One region of the Rummeliibacillus sp. TYF005 genome, then DNA from elsewhere that is predicted to be linked to it. Evidence: riboswitches for the same ligand, from Rfam matches in the RefSeq annotation. Region 1 holds a riboswitch; each other region holds the start of a gene.
What was found. Region 1 has a riboswitch for cobalamin ahead of CW357_RS05590 (Ig-like domain-containing protein). Riboswitches for the same ligand answer to the same signal wherever they lie in the genome.
Positions count from the first base shown of each region.

Region 1 (3,266 bases):
ATATAAAAATGTACTTTCTTCAAAAATAACACCTCCATATAGATGTCAATAGGGTGTTAGAATTTGTCTCTAACACCCTGGGTTAAAATTTACATTGTTGACTAGTTATTTTGATTTAACAGTAATCGTCTTAGATGCACTTTTGTTATTGGCTGCATCCTTAACATAAACCGTTAATTTTGTACCAGTTTTTTGTTTTTTGATAGATAAAGAGAATTTACCTTTCGATGAGACTTTTCCCTTTTGTATTACTTTCTTATTTTTCACAACATAAACGGTTGATTTCACTTCTGCTGTTCCAACTATTCTTGTAGAATTTTTTGTTACCTTTTTAACGATTGGTGTTTTTGGTGCTGTTTTATCAACAACTTTTACAGAGACAGTCTTGCTAGTGTTCTTAGCAAGATCGGTTGCTGCAATTTTTAATGTGGTACCAGCCTTTTGTTTTTTGATTTTGACTGAATATGCGCCTTTAAAATCTGCAATGGCTGTACCGATGATTTTAGAACCATTTTTCACAGTTACGGTAGCGTACGATTCTGTTTTACCAGTTACAGTAGTTTTATTGTCTGCTACTGTTTTAACAGTTGGTAATTTAGGAGCTTTTGTGTCATATGCAAGGTTTTCAGCTTTAACATCCGACATATCGTAGAATTTCTTTTCATTATTTACTAGACGATCATATGCTTCTAAAGCACGGTTTGCTTGGTCGGTAGACATATCGTTAGCTATTTTTGATGTAGGAGAGTTTTTAAATCCACCCGATGCTTGATCGTATGTAGTCAATAAATTAGATACAGACCAATTGTTATTTTTGATAAAACGAAGATCCGATTTTGGATTAATGTTTAAAGAAGTAAGCGCTAGAATTACTTGTGATATAGATTCTGGGCTATCTCCACCATAGTAGCCATCGTAACCTGCATTTTTATTTAATTTGAGTGATAAATAATTCAATGCTTTATTAAGCGATTCATTAACACCATCTCTAGATGTGTAGTTTGATAATGCAGTCGTTACCATAGCTGTACTATCAACACCAGGCCATTGCCATGCAACCCCAAATGAACCTTCGTTTTCATCCGTAAATTGATCATTTAATAAATCTTTTACCATTTGCTCTTTTAAATTTGCATATTTTTCATCAGCAGGAAGTTTGTAATTTGCTGAATCAAGAGCATAAAGTACATTATAATTTGATGTTGCAGAGTAAGTTTGATTTTCTTGTTCCTTCAAAACTTTATCCATCATAGTTTGAATTAAATTAAAACCTTCAATATTTGAAGCATCTTTTCCTATTGATGTTAATGCTAGTACTACTTTTCCGTACTTACCTGATGAGACTTCTCTTTCTCCATCGAAGATTTTCCCGTTATTTGCTTTTAGTTTTGAAACAATATTCTTGTAGTAATTTGTATAATAATTTTTTGCAACAGGGAATCCAGTTTGTGCTAAATCAGTTACAACATCTTCATTTCCAAACTTAGCATTTGGGGTATTTTTGTATAGCCATAAAGCTGAGCTCTTTAAAGCTTTTTGGTATTCAACATTTTTCACTGATGCATTTACTTCCTTGTTTCCCTCTGCATGGGCAATAATTGAAGCAGGAAGTTGAGATGTGAGCAATAAACTAGCTAATGAGACTGGTGCAATCCATTTTTTAAAGTTTTTGTTTTTGTACATAAAAATACCTCCATTCATTTGGACAATTAACGCTTAACTGTCTTCTAGAATAGAGGTAATGAAAGCAATACAAATTTAATGTCTTTACATATATATGTAAAGATAATTGGACGTGAAATAAACATATGTATTTCACAGTTCGATACCTCCCCTCGAAGATCAGAACTAAAGATAAAAGCAGGTCTCCTGGCTTATGTATATTAGAAATTTCGCACCTTCCCAGCTGTTAGCCAGTGGTATACGCGAAGTTCAAATACATTTACAGTAGCGGGGCTGCATCGGATTTCCACCGATTTCCCTATTATCCTATCAATTGATAGGCACTTCTATCTAAAAGTTATGTAATTGTCATCTATCAGTATTTCACATTCTTTAGGTCATGTAAATATTTTTCTAATATTTTTTAAATTTTGACGAAAATAAATAACCCCCTACCAATCATTATATGATCAGCAGGGGGTTTATAAGTCACTCGCGACGGCATCAGTCATTTTGGTCGTTTCTCCTTTTTGAGTATTCTTTGTAGGCATTAAGTTGTTCTTCCGTTAGATGATTGATAAAAAAGTAAAAGTCTTTCGATTCCAATCCATATTCTTGGCATGCGTTACAATATCGTTCATAGCTTTCTCTATACATATCCATTTGTATTTCTCCTCCTGTTATATAACAAATATTATTATTGATAATAATATATAACAGTCTAAAACATCTGTCAACGGAATTTTCTTAAAAAACAAATATTAAAATAAATTTTTATACAATACGTAAACATAAACAAACTCAAGCCCTATTAGTACAATAAAGCTTGAGTTTAAATCTTTAAATGATGTGTTTAACGTCTTTAAATTTAGAACTACTTAGAAGACTAACTACTACATAACTTACAAGAGATAATAGAATAGAAGTTGTTACTGTATGCATTCCTAAGAAAGTTGTTCCCCATTTTTCGTAAATGAAAATATAACTGACTAAACCTACAATCATGGAAGAAGCTGCTCCATATTTGTTTCCTTTTTTCCAATATAGACCTAATACAACAGGCCAAACAAATACAGATTCTAAGCCACCAAATGAGAAAAGGTTAAGCCATACAAGCAAGCTAGGCGGTTTTAACGCAATAATAATAACCGCTAAGCCGATTAAAGCAGTGACCAAAAAGCTTAGTCTTTTCACTTCATGATCATTCGCTTTTGGCTTAATATAGTTTAGATATATATCTTTCACAATAGTAGAACTTACAAGCATTAGCAAAGCATTTACAGTAGACATAATCGCAGCCATTGGAGCAGCCAAAACGATACCTGCCAAATAAGGTGGTAATACCTTCAATGTTAAAAGTGGCATAACTTTATCACCGATATCAATACCAGGTAACACCGGGCGTGCCAATACCCCTGTTAAATGCATCCCGAACATAACTGTCCCTATTGCAATTGTTCCAATAATGATTGCTGAGTGCATACTTCTTGAGTTTTTATATGACATTGCTCGTACTGCAATTTGAGGTAAACCAATAACACCAATACCGATTAAAATCCAAAATGTAGATACATATAGTGGCGTTAAACTTCCATCAGCACCAA
Region 1 is NZ_ML122546.1:58,281-61,546, reverse strand. Features, by position in the region: gene CW357_RS05595 (DUF4430 domain-containing protein) at 1-23, opposite strand, end outside; gene CW357_RS05590 (Ig-like domain-containing protein) at 106-1,683, opposite strand; cobalamin riboswitch at 1,842-2,026, opposite strand; gene CW357_RS05585 (transcriptional regulator) at 2,167-2,325, opposite strand; gene panF (sodium/pantothenate symporter) at 2,503-3,266, opposite strand, start outside.

Region 2 (3,266 bases), on a different contig from region 1:
GCGACCAAGTCACATACAATCAGTAATGATGCTCCATTGATAAAAGATAATGGTAATAGATGACGATGATCTGCACCAAATAGTAATCTAGTCATATGTGGGACAACTAGTCCGATAAAGCCAATCGTTCCTGAAACCGCGACCGCCGAACCAGTTAACATTGAACCCCCAAGTAGAAGCATAAGTTTACTTCTTTTCACATTAACACCTAAATACTTTGCCCTTTCTTCTCCAAACAACATAGCATTTAGCTCACGGCGATTAAACCATAACATCAATGCCCCTATAAGGATGAATGGCCATACCATCTTCACATAAGGCCACCCACGCATCGATACGCTTCCCATCAACCAGCTAATTATTTGTCGAAGTTCTTCTCCTGTTAGCGCAATCATTAATGATATAACAGCGCTTAAAAATGAACTCATGATTATTCCTGTTAAAATAAGTGTTTCCATCTTCATCGTACGATCAACTAATTTAGCAAATCCAATCACTGCAAATAGAGATAGCATTGCTCCTACCATGCTAAATGTAGGTAAAGTGAATATCCCTAAAATAGGGGCTGAAATATTGAAAAAAAGCGTCATCACTGCACCTACTGAGGCACCTGATGACACTCCTAACGTATATGGATCAGCAAGTGGATTTTTTAATAAGCCTTGAAAAGCAGCACCTGCAATTGCTAATGCTGCTCCAACAAGTCCAGCCAATAAAACACGTGGCATACGAATATTCCATAAAATATTTGTTGCCATTTCATCAGCTTCTGTATCCCATAACGTACTTAGTGGTACCTTTACAGAACCTACAGATATACCGAGCCATATACTCAGTAACAAGATGAATATGGCTACAATATACCCCACTACTATTTTCCTCATTTGAATACCTCTGGATAAACTGCTTTTGCTATTTCTTCTAGACCATCAGCAAGGCGAGGGCCTGTCCGAGCTGTTAAATCTTGATTCACTTGTACAACTGCGTCATTTTTGACTGCTGTAATACTATTAAATCCTTGACGTTTTTTTACTTTTTCTACGATATTCGGAACATCTTCCATTACAATCATTGTATCTGGATTACGTTTAACAATTTGCTCTGAATCGATTTTAAACCAACCTGATTGATCATCTACAACATTTTTGATATTTGCTAGGTCTAAGATTTCTTGCATAAATGTATCCTTACCTGCTGTATAAATTTCCGGTTCATCTGAAGTTTCTACAAAAACAGAACGTTGTTTCACATTTGCTACTTTATCTTGAACTTCTTGTACTTTTGCTTTCATATCTTCAACAATTTGATCTGCTTTTTGCCCTTTGTCTGTAATTTGGCCAATTTGTTCGATCGTGTTATATGTTTCTTCAAAGTTTGTTGCATTTTTTACTACAAAAACAGTAATTCCTGCATCTTTTAGTTGTTGTAATCCTGCCTCTACTGATTTGGCATTGGATTCATGCGCAAACACTACATCTGGTTTTAAACTTAGTATTTTCTCAATATCATATTCCATGCCGCCCACTTTTTCCTTTTTAGTAGCAGCTTCTGGATAGTTATCGTTATCAGTTACACCTACAATTTTGTCGTCTAAACCTAGCGCAAATAATATTTCTGTATTACTAGGGACTAAAGAAACTATCTTTTTAGGGGCTTCTTTAAATTCCACATTGTTACCGAGTGCATCTTTTACCATCATTGGATATGTAGACGTATTTTTTGTTGTTTGCGTAGAATTTGTTTTGTCACTAGATGATTTTTGCGAATCTCCTTGTCCACATCCTACAAGTAAAGCAAATACCATTGTGAGCATTATTGCTAATTGCCATATTCTTTTCATTGATCGAAGTGCCTCCTTCAGCAAAATAAAAAGCCTCTCTATTTTTTCGAGAGGCATCATGAATCCAGTAAATATTAAATATACTGGCACCCATCCTATCCTCGTAGTTAAACTGGTGTCTTTAAATACGGCAGGTATCCTGGCTTGTGTTCAACGCTTCTCGTGCCTTCCCGAAAATTTTTCAGTGGCAATTATACGAGTTACTCACACTTACAGTGGCGGGACCGCATCGGATTTTCACCGATTTCCCTTTTCACTTAACATTTTACCGAATGTTAAGAACCGTACTTTTTTAACTATTGAATTGTCTATCATTATACCGAATATTTTGTTTTTATGGAAGGTACCTTAAAATAATTAAAGTTTTACGGAATAGTTTTGACCTATTGAGTGGGGGTATAATTCTTATGAGTTGTGCTAATTGGTGCCTGAGTTGTGCTAAACAGGGCGCGAGTTTCCTAACTTTATACTCTCGGTAATTTTATACTTGAAGCTATGTATCTCTTATTTTTTCTTTCGATTGAGTAATTTTAGTCGATGGAGCTTACATGTCCCCTAATTCTTTCCTACGTAAAAAAGCTAAGCAAAATAAAAGGACATCGCATATTTTCACACAAAATATACGATGCCCTTGCTTATTTTTTGAGATTCGGGCCTTCCAGCGCTTGTCGGGAGCCCACAGGATATGGGTCAGATAGCCGTTGCGACACGATGTTGCGCTTTTAGGCTATCTTCCTCTTAGCGAGCGCGTTCAGCAATTAAATTATCCAGCTTCTGCGGCTAGTCCCTCGAGTCACAACGCTTTCTCGGTCGAAAACTGAAATGACGTTTTCGATTCGAAAGCTTTTGTGATTTTCGGGTCTGAGCAAGCCGCCTCAGCATTTAATTTTATCCAGCTTCTCGCGCCAGCCCCTCGAGGTCGCTTCAGTCCCTCGGTCAAAAGCTGAAAACATGCTTTTGATTCGGGCCTTCCAGCGCTTGTCGGGGCTAAACGGACGCGTTCAGCATTTAACTTTATCCGGCTTCGGGCGCTAGCTGCTCGAGTCGCTTCGGTCTCTCGGTCGAAAGCTGAAAACACGCTTTCGATTCGAGCCCTCCAGCGCTTGTCGCAGCTGAACGAGCGCCCTCAGCACTTAATATTACATTTTTTCTGGTGCTGATACGCCTATTAGTTTTAGTGCGTTTGCTAATGTTGTACGTACTGCTGTGATTAATGCGATACGTGCTTCAGAGCGTTCTTTGTTTTCTTCATCTAAAACTTTTTCTGCATTATAGAAACTGTGGAATGTTGCAGCAAGTTCTTGGATGTAGTTAGCGATACGGTGTGGCGCACGTACACGAGCAGCATCCGCTACGACTTGTGGGAAGTCTCCAACTTTTTTCAATACTTCAATGTCTTTTTCAGATGATAATGTATCAAGATGTT
Region 2 is NZ_ML122545.1:7,419-10,684, reverse strand. Features, by position in the region: gene CW357_RS04820 (FecCD family ABC transporter permease) at 1-884, opposite strand, end outside; gene CW357_RS04815 (ABC transporter substrate-binding protein) at 881-1,840, opposite strand; cobalamin riboswitch at 1,952-2,142, opposite strand; gene argS (arginine--tRNA ligase) at 2,980-3,266, opposite strand, start outside.
Region 2: another riboswitch for cobalamin. It lies ahead of CW357_RS04815 (ABC transporter substrate-binding protein); the one in region 1 lies ahead of CW357_RS05590 (Ig-like domain-containing protein).

Region 3 (3,266 bases), on a different contig from region 1:
GCGGTGGAGTGCGCGCTCCATTAAATGCTGGTAAAGTTACTTTCGGCGACTTATTTGCCATTCAACCATTTGGCAATGTTCTTAATAAAGTTAAACTCAGTGGCGCGGACTTACGCGTTATACTAGATGAACAAATTACTGCAAGAGGTCTTGATTATCATGTTTCTGGCTTCAAATACACTTACACGTATGACGATACAACAAAAGCCGGAAAAGTAGTCGATATTATTTTGCCAGACGGCAGTAAAATTGACCCAACAAAAGAATACACAGTTGTCGTAAACAACTATATGTATGGTAATATCGATACTAGTTTTGGTGCACTTTCTAAAGACATGGAAGTTGGACCAACTGACTTAGATGCAACAGTTGAATTTGTAAAAACATTATCTTCTCCATTCGAGTATAAAGTGGAAGGAAGAATTCAACGAGTAAATTAATATTTTAGATTAAGAGATTTAAAGGCCGAGGCTGTTCCATTACGGGATAGCCTTTTTTGCAACAATATGTATTTCAATGCGTCTTTCAATCCTGTTGAATTAGAAAAGCTGCCTTGTTCTATACAAAGGCAGCTTTCAGGCATTCAATGCTAATCACGAGATGAAATTTTATATTTCCATCCCTACTTCTTCAAAGGTTGGCATGTTTTTCATCATGCTACATGCTGCATCGATGATTGGAAAAGCTAATGCTGCTCCAGAACCTTCACCTAGACACATATCCATTTTGAGCATTGGTTCTTTGCCTAGTAGTTCACTAGCTTTTTTACCACCTGGCTCATCTGTTGCGTGAGATGTGATGAGATAATCCTTCACTTTCGGTTCAATCGTTGTGGCGATAAGTGCGGAAGCTGTTGAAATATAGCCATCAACGACTACTGGTACTCGATTGGCAGCTGCTGCAAGCATAACCCCTGCCATACCACCAATTTCTAATCCTCCAACTTTTGCTAGTATATCGATTGCATCAGTTGAATCTGGTTGATTTGTTGCAATGGCATTTCGAATCACTTCTATTTTACGGGCTAAACCGCCATGTCCGAGACCTGCCCCTCTACCTGTAATTTCTTTTGGATCACAACCCGCCAATACCGATAATATAGCAGTACTTGGTGTTGTATTACTAATACCCATTTCACCTGTTCCTAACAAATTCACCCCATTTTGAATTTCTGCATTGGCAATTTCAATCCCTACTTCTAATGATTGAATGGCTTCTTCTTTTGTCATAGCTGGCCCTTTTGTAAAATTGGCAGTACCTCTTCTAATTTTACGATTAATCACGCCAGCATCAGTAGGAAGATCTACTTTTACACCAACATCGACTGTGACAATTTTTGCGTTTGATACTTTTGCAATGGTTCCTACCCCTGTTATTCCTTTAGCAATATTCAGCGTTTGCGCAAATGTAACTTCTTGAGGATTGCTTGTAACGCCTTCTTCGTACACACCGTGATCAGCAGCCATTACAATGATTGCTTTTTGATCAATTGCTGGAAAAAGCTCTCCTGTAATCCCCGATAATTGGACAGCGATACTTTCTAATTTGCCAAGACTTTTGGGTGGTTTGATCAAATTATCCACTCTTTGTCTTGCCTTTGCCATCATGTCTCCATCCAGGTCTTTAATTTTTCCAACAGTTTGCTGTAGCAAGTTCATTTTTCATCTCTCCCTAATAAAATTAAAAGCCTGCAGTTTATTTGTATTACAAATAAACCGCAGACTTTTCCATCATCTGTGTCAACAAGTATCAAGGCAGGTCTCCTGGCTCAGGGTCTACATTTGAATAGGCCTTCCCAGACATTGTCCAGTGGCATTTCCATTCAAACTTTCCTCTACAGTGGTGGGTCCGCTGAAGCTTTTCACTTCATTCCCTATTCTCCTTTTGTCAAAGGCACCTTGTACTTTTATTGAATTTTCTATCATTATGATACTCGTTGAACGTTGGTAAATCAATATATTTTATAAAATACTATGTTATCCGACTTGTAATTTAGTAACCTTTTTTAGTCAGAAGCCAGCAATAATACAATGGCAATCCTTTTTTAAGCAATTTTCGGCTGCATATCAAATGGCATTTTGTGATCTTGTTTTTAAAGGTTTTATATCATACATAAAAACATCTGCTGCTATCAGTAAACGGCCAATATATACATATACTCCGCAGACAATTTGTTATTTTTTCATATAAATTACTCATAGAGTATGACGTCTAAATAAAGCTTATAATAACTTAAGACAAACTGTAAATATTCTTGAGAACAATACCAAAATCAAGAAAGCTACTACATTTAATTATTACCATTAAATGTAGCAGCCTTTTATTTCAATATAACGATTATATCTAGAACTTATTACTCTTCATCTGCTAGTGTTAGTACTATACGACCGTTAATCTTACCATTTTCCATCTTATTGAACACATCATTGATATCTTCAAGTTTTGCTGTTTCAATAATGGCGCGTACTTTTCCTCGTGCGGCAAAATCAAGTGCTTCTTGCATATCTTTTCTTGTCCCAACAATTGATCCTTTTACTGTAACACCATTGAGAACTGTATTGAAAATTGGAATTGGGAGCTCCTCATTTGGCAACCCAACAACTACTAAACAGCCCCCGCGTTTTACTGATTCATAAGCTTGTTCAAAGGCTTTTTTTGTTACAGCTACGCTAATTGCAGCTTGTACACCACCTAATTGTTCTTGAATGGCTTGTACAGGATCTTCTTTTAAACCATTAATGACAATGTCTGCCCCTAATTCTTTTGCGAGTTTTGACTTATCATCGCTAATATCTATAGCCACTACATTGAGTCCCATTGCTTTCGCGTATTGTAATGCAATGTGCCCTAGTCCACCGATCCCGTAAATTGCAACCCATTCTCCTGGCTTTGCACCTGAAACTTTTAATGCTTTGTATGTTGTTACACCTGCACATAAAATGGGAGCGATTTCAATTGGGTCTACGTTGTCAGGAATTCTCGCTACATAATCTGCGGGTGCTTTACAATATTCTGCATATCCACCATCCACAGAGTATCCACCATTTAGTTGATTTGGACATAATGTTTCTTTACCATCTATACAATACTCACATTCTCCGCATGCAGAATATAACCACGGAATTCCTACTCGATCACCAACATTAATCGATTTAACACCTTTAGCTACTTCAACGACAACCCCTACCCCTTCATGCCCTGGGATTAATGGTAATTTTGGTTTTACAGGCCAGTCCCCATGTGCTGCGTGTAAATCTGTATGACAT
Region 3 is NZ_ML122575.1:20,504-23,769, forward strand. Features, by position in the region: gene CW357_RS14475 (bifunctional 2',3'-cyclic-nucleotide 2'-phosphodiesterase/3'-nucleotidase) at 1-440, shown strand, start outside; gene cobT (nicotinate-nucleotide--dimethylbenzimidazole phosphoribosyltransferase) at 609-1,658, opposite strand; cobalamin riboswitch at 1,736-1,916, opposite strand; gene adhP (alcohol dehydrogenase AdhP) at 2,354-3,266, opposite strand, start outside.
Region 3: another riboswitch for cobalamin. It lies ahead of cobT (nicotinate-nucleotide--dimethylbenzimidazole phosphoribosyltransferase); the one in region 1 lies ahead of CW357_RS05590 (Ig-like domain-containing protein).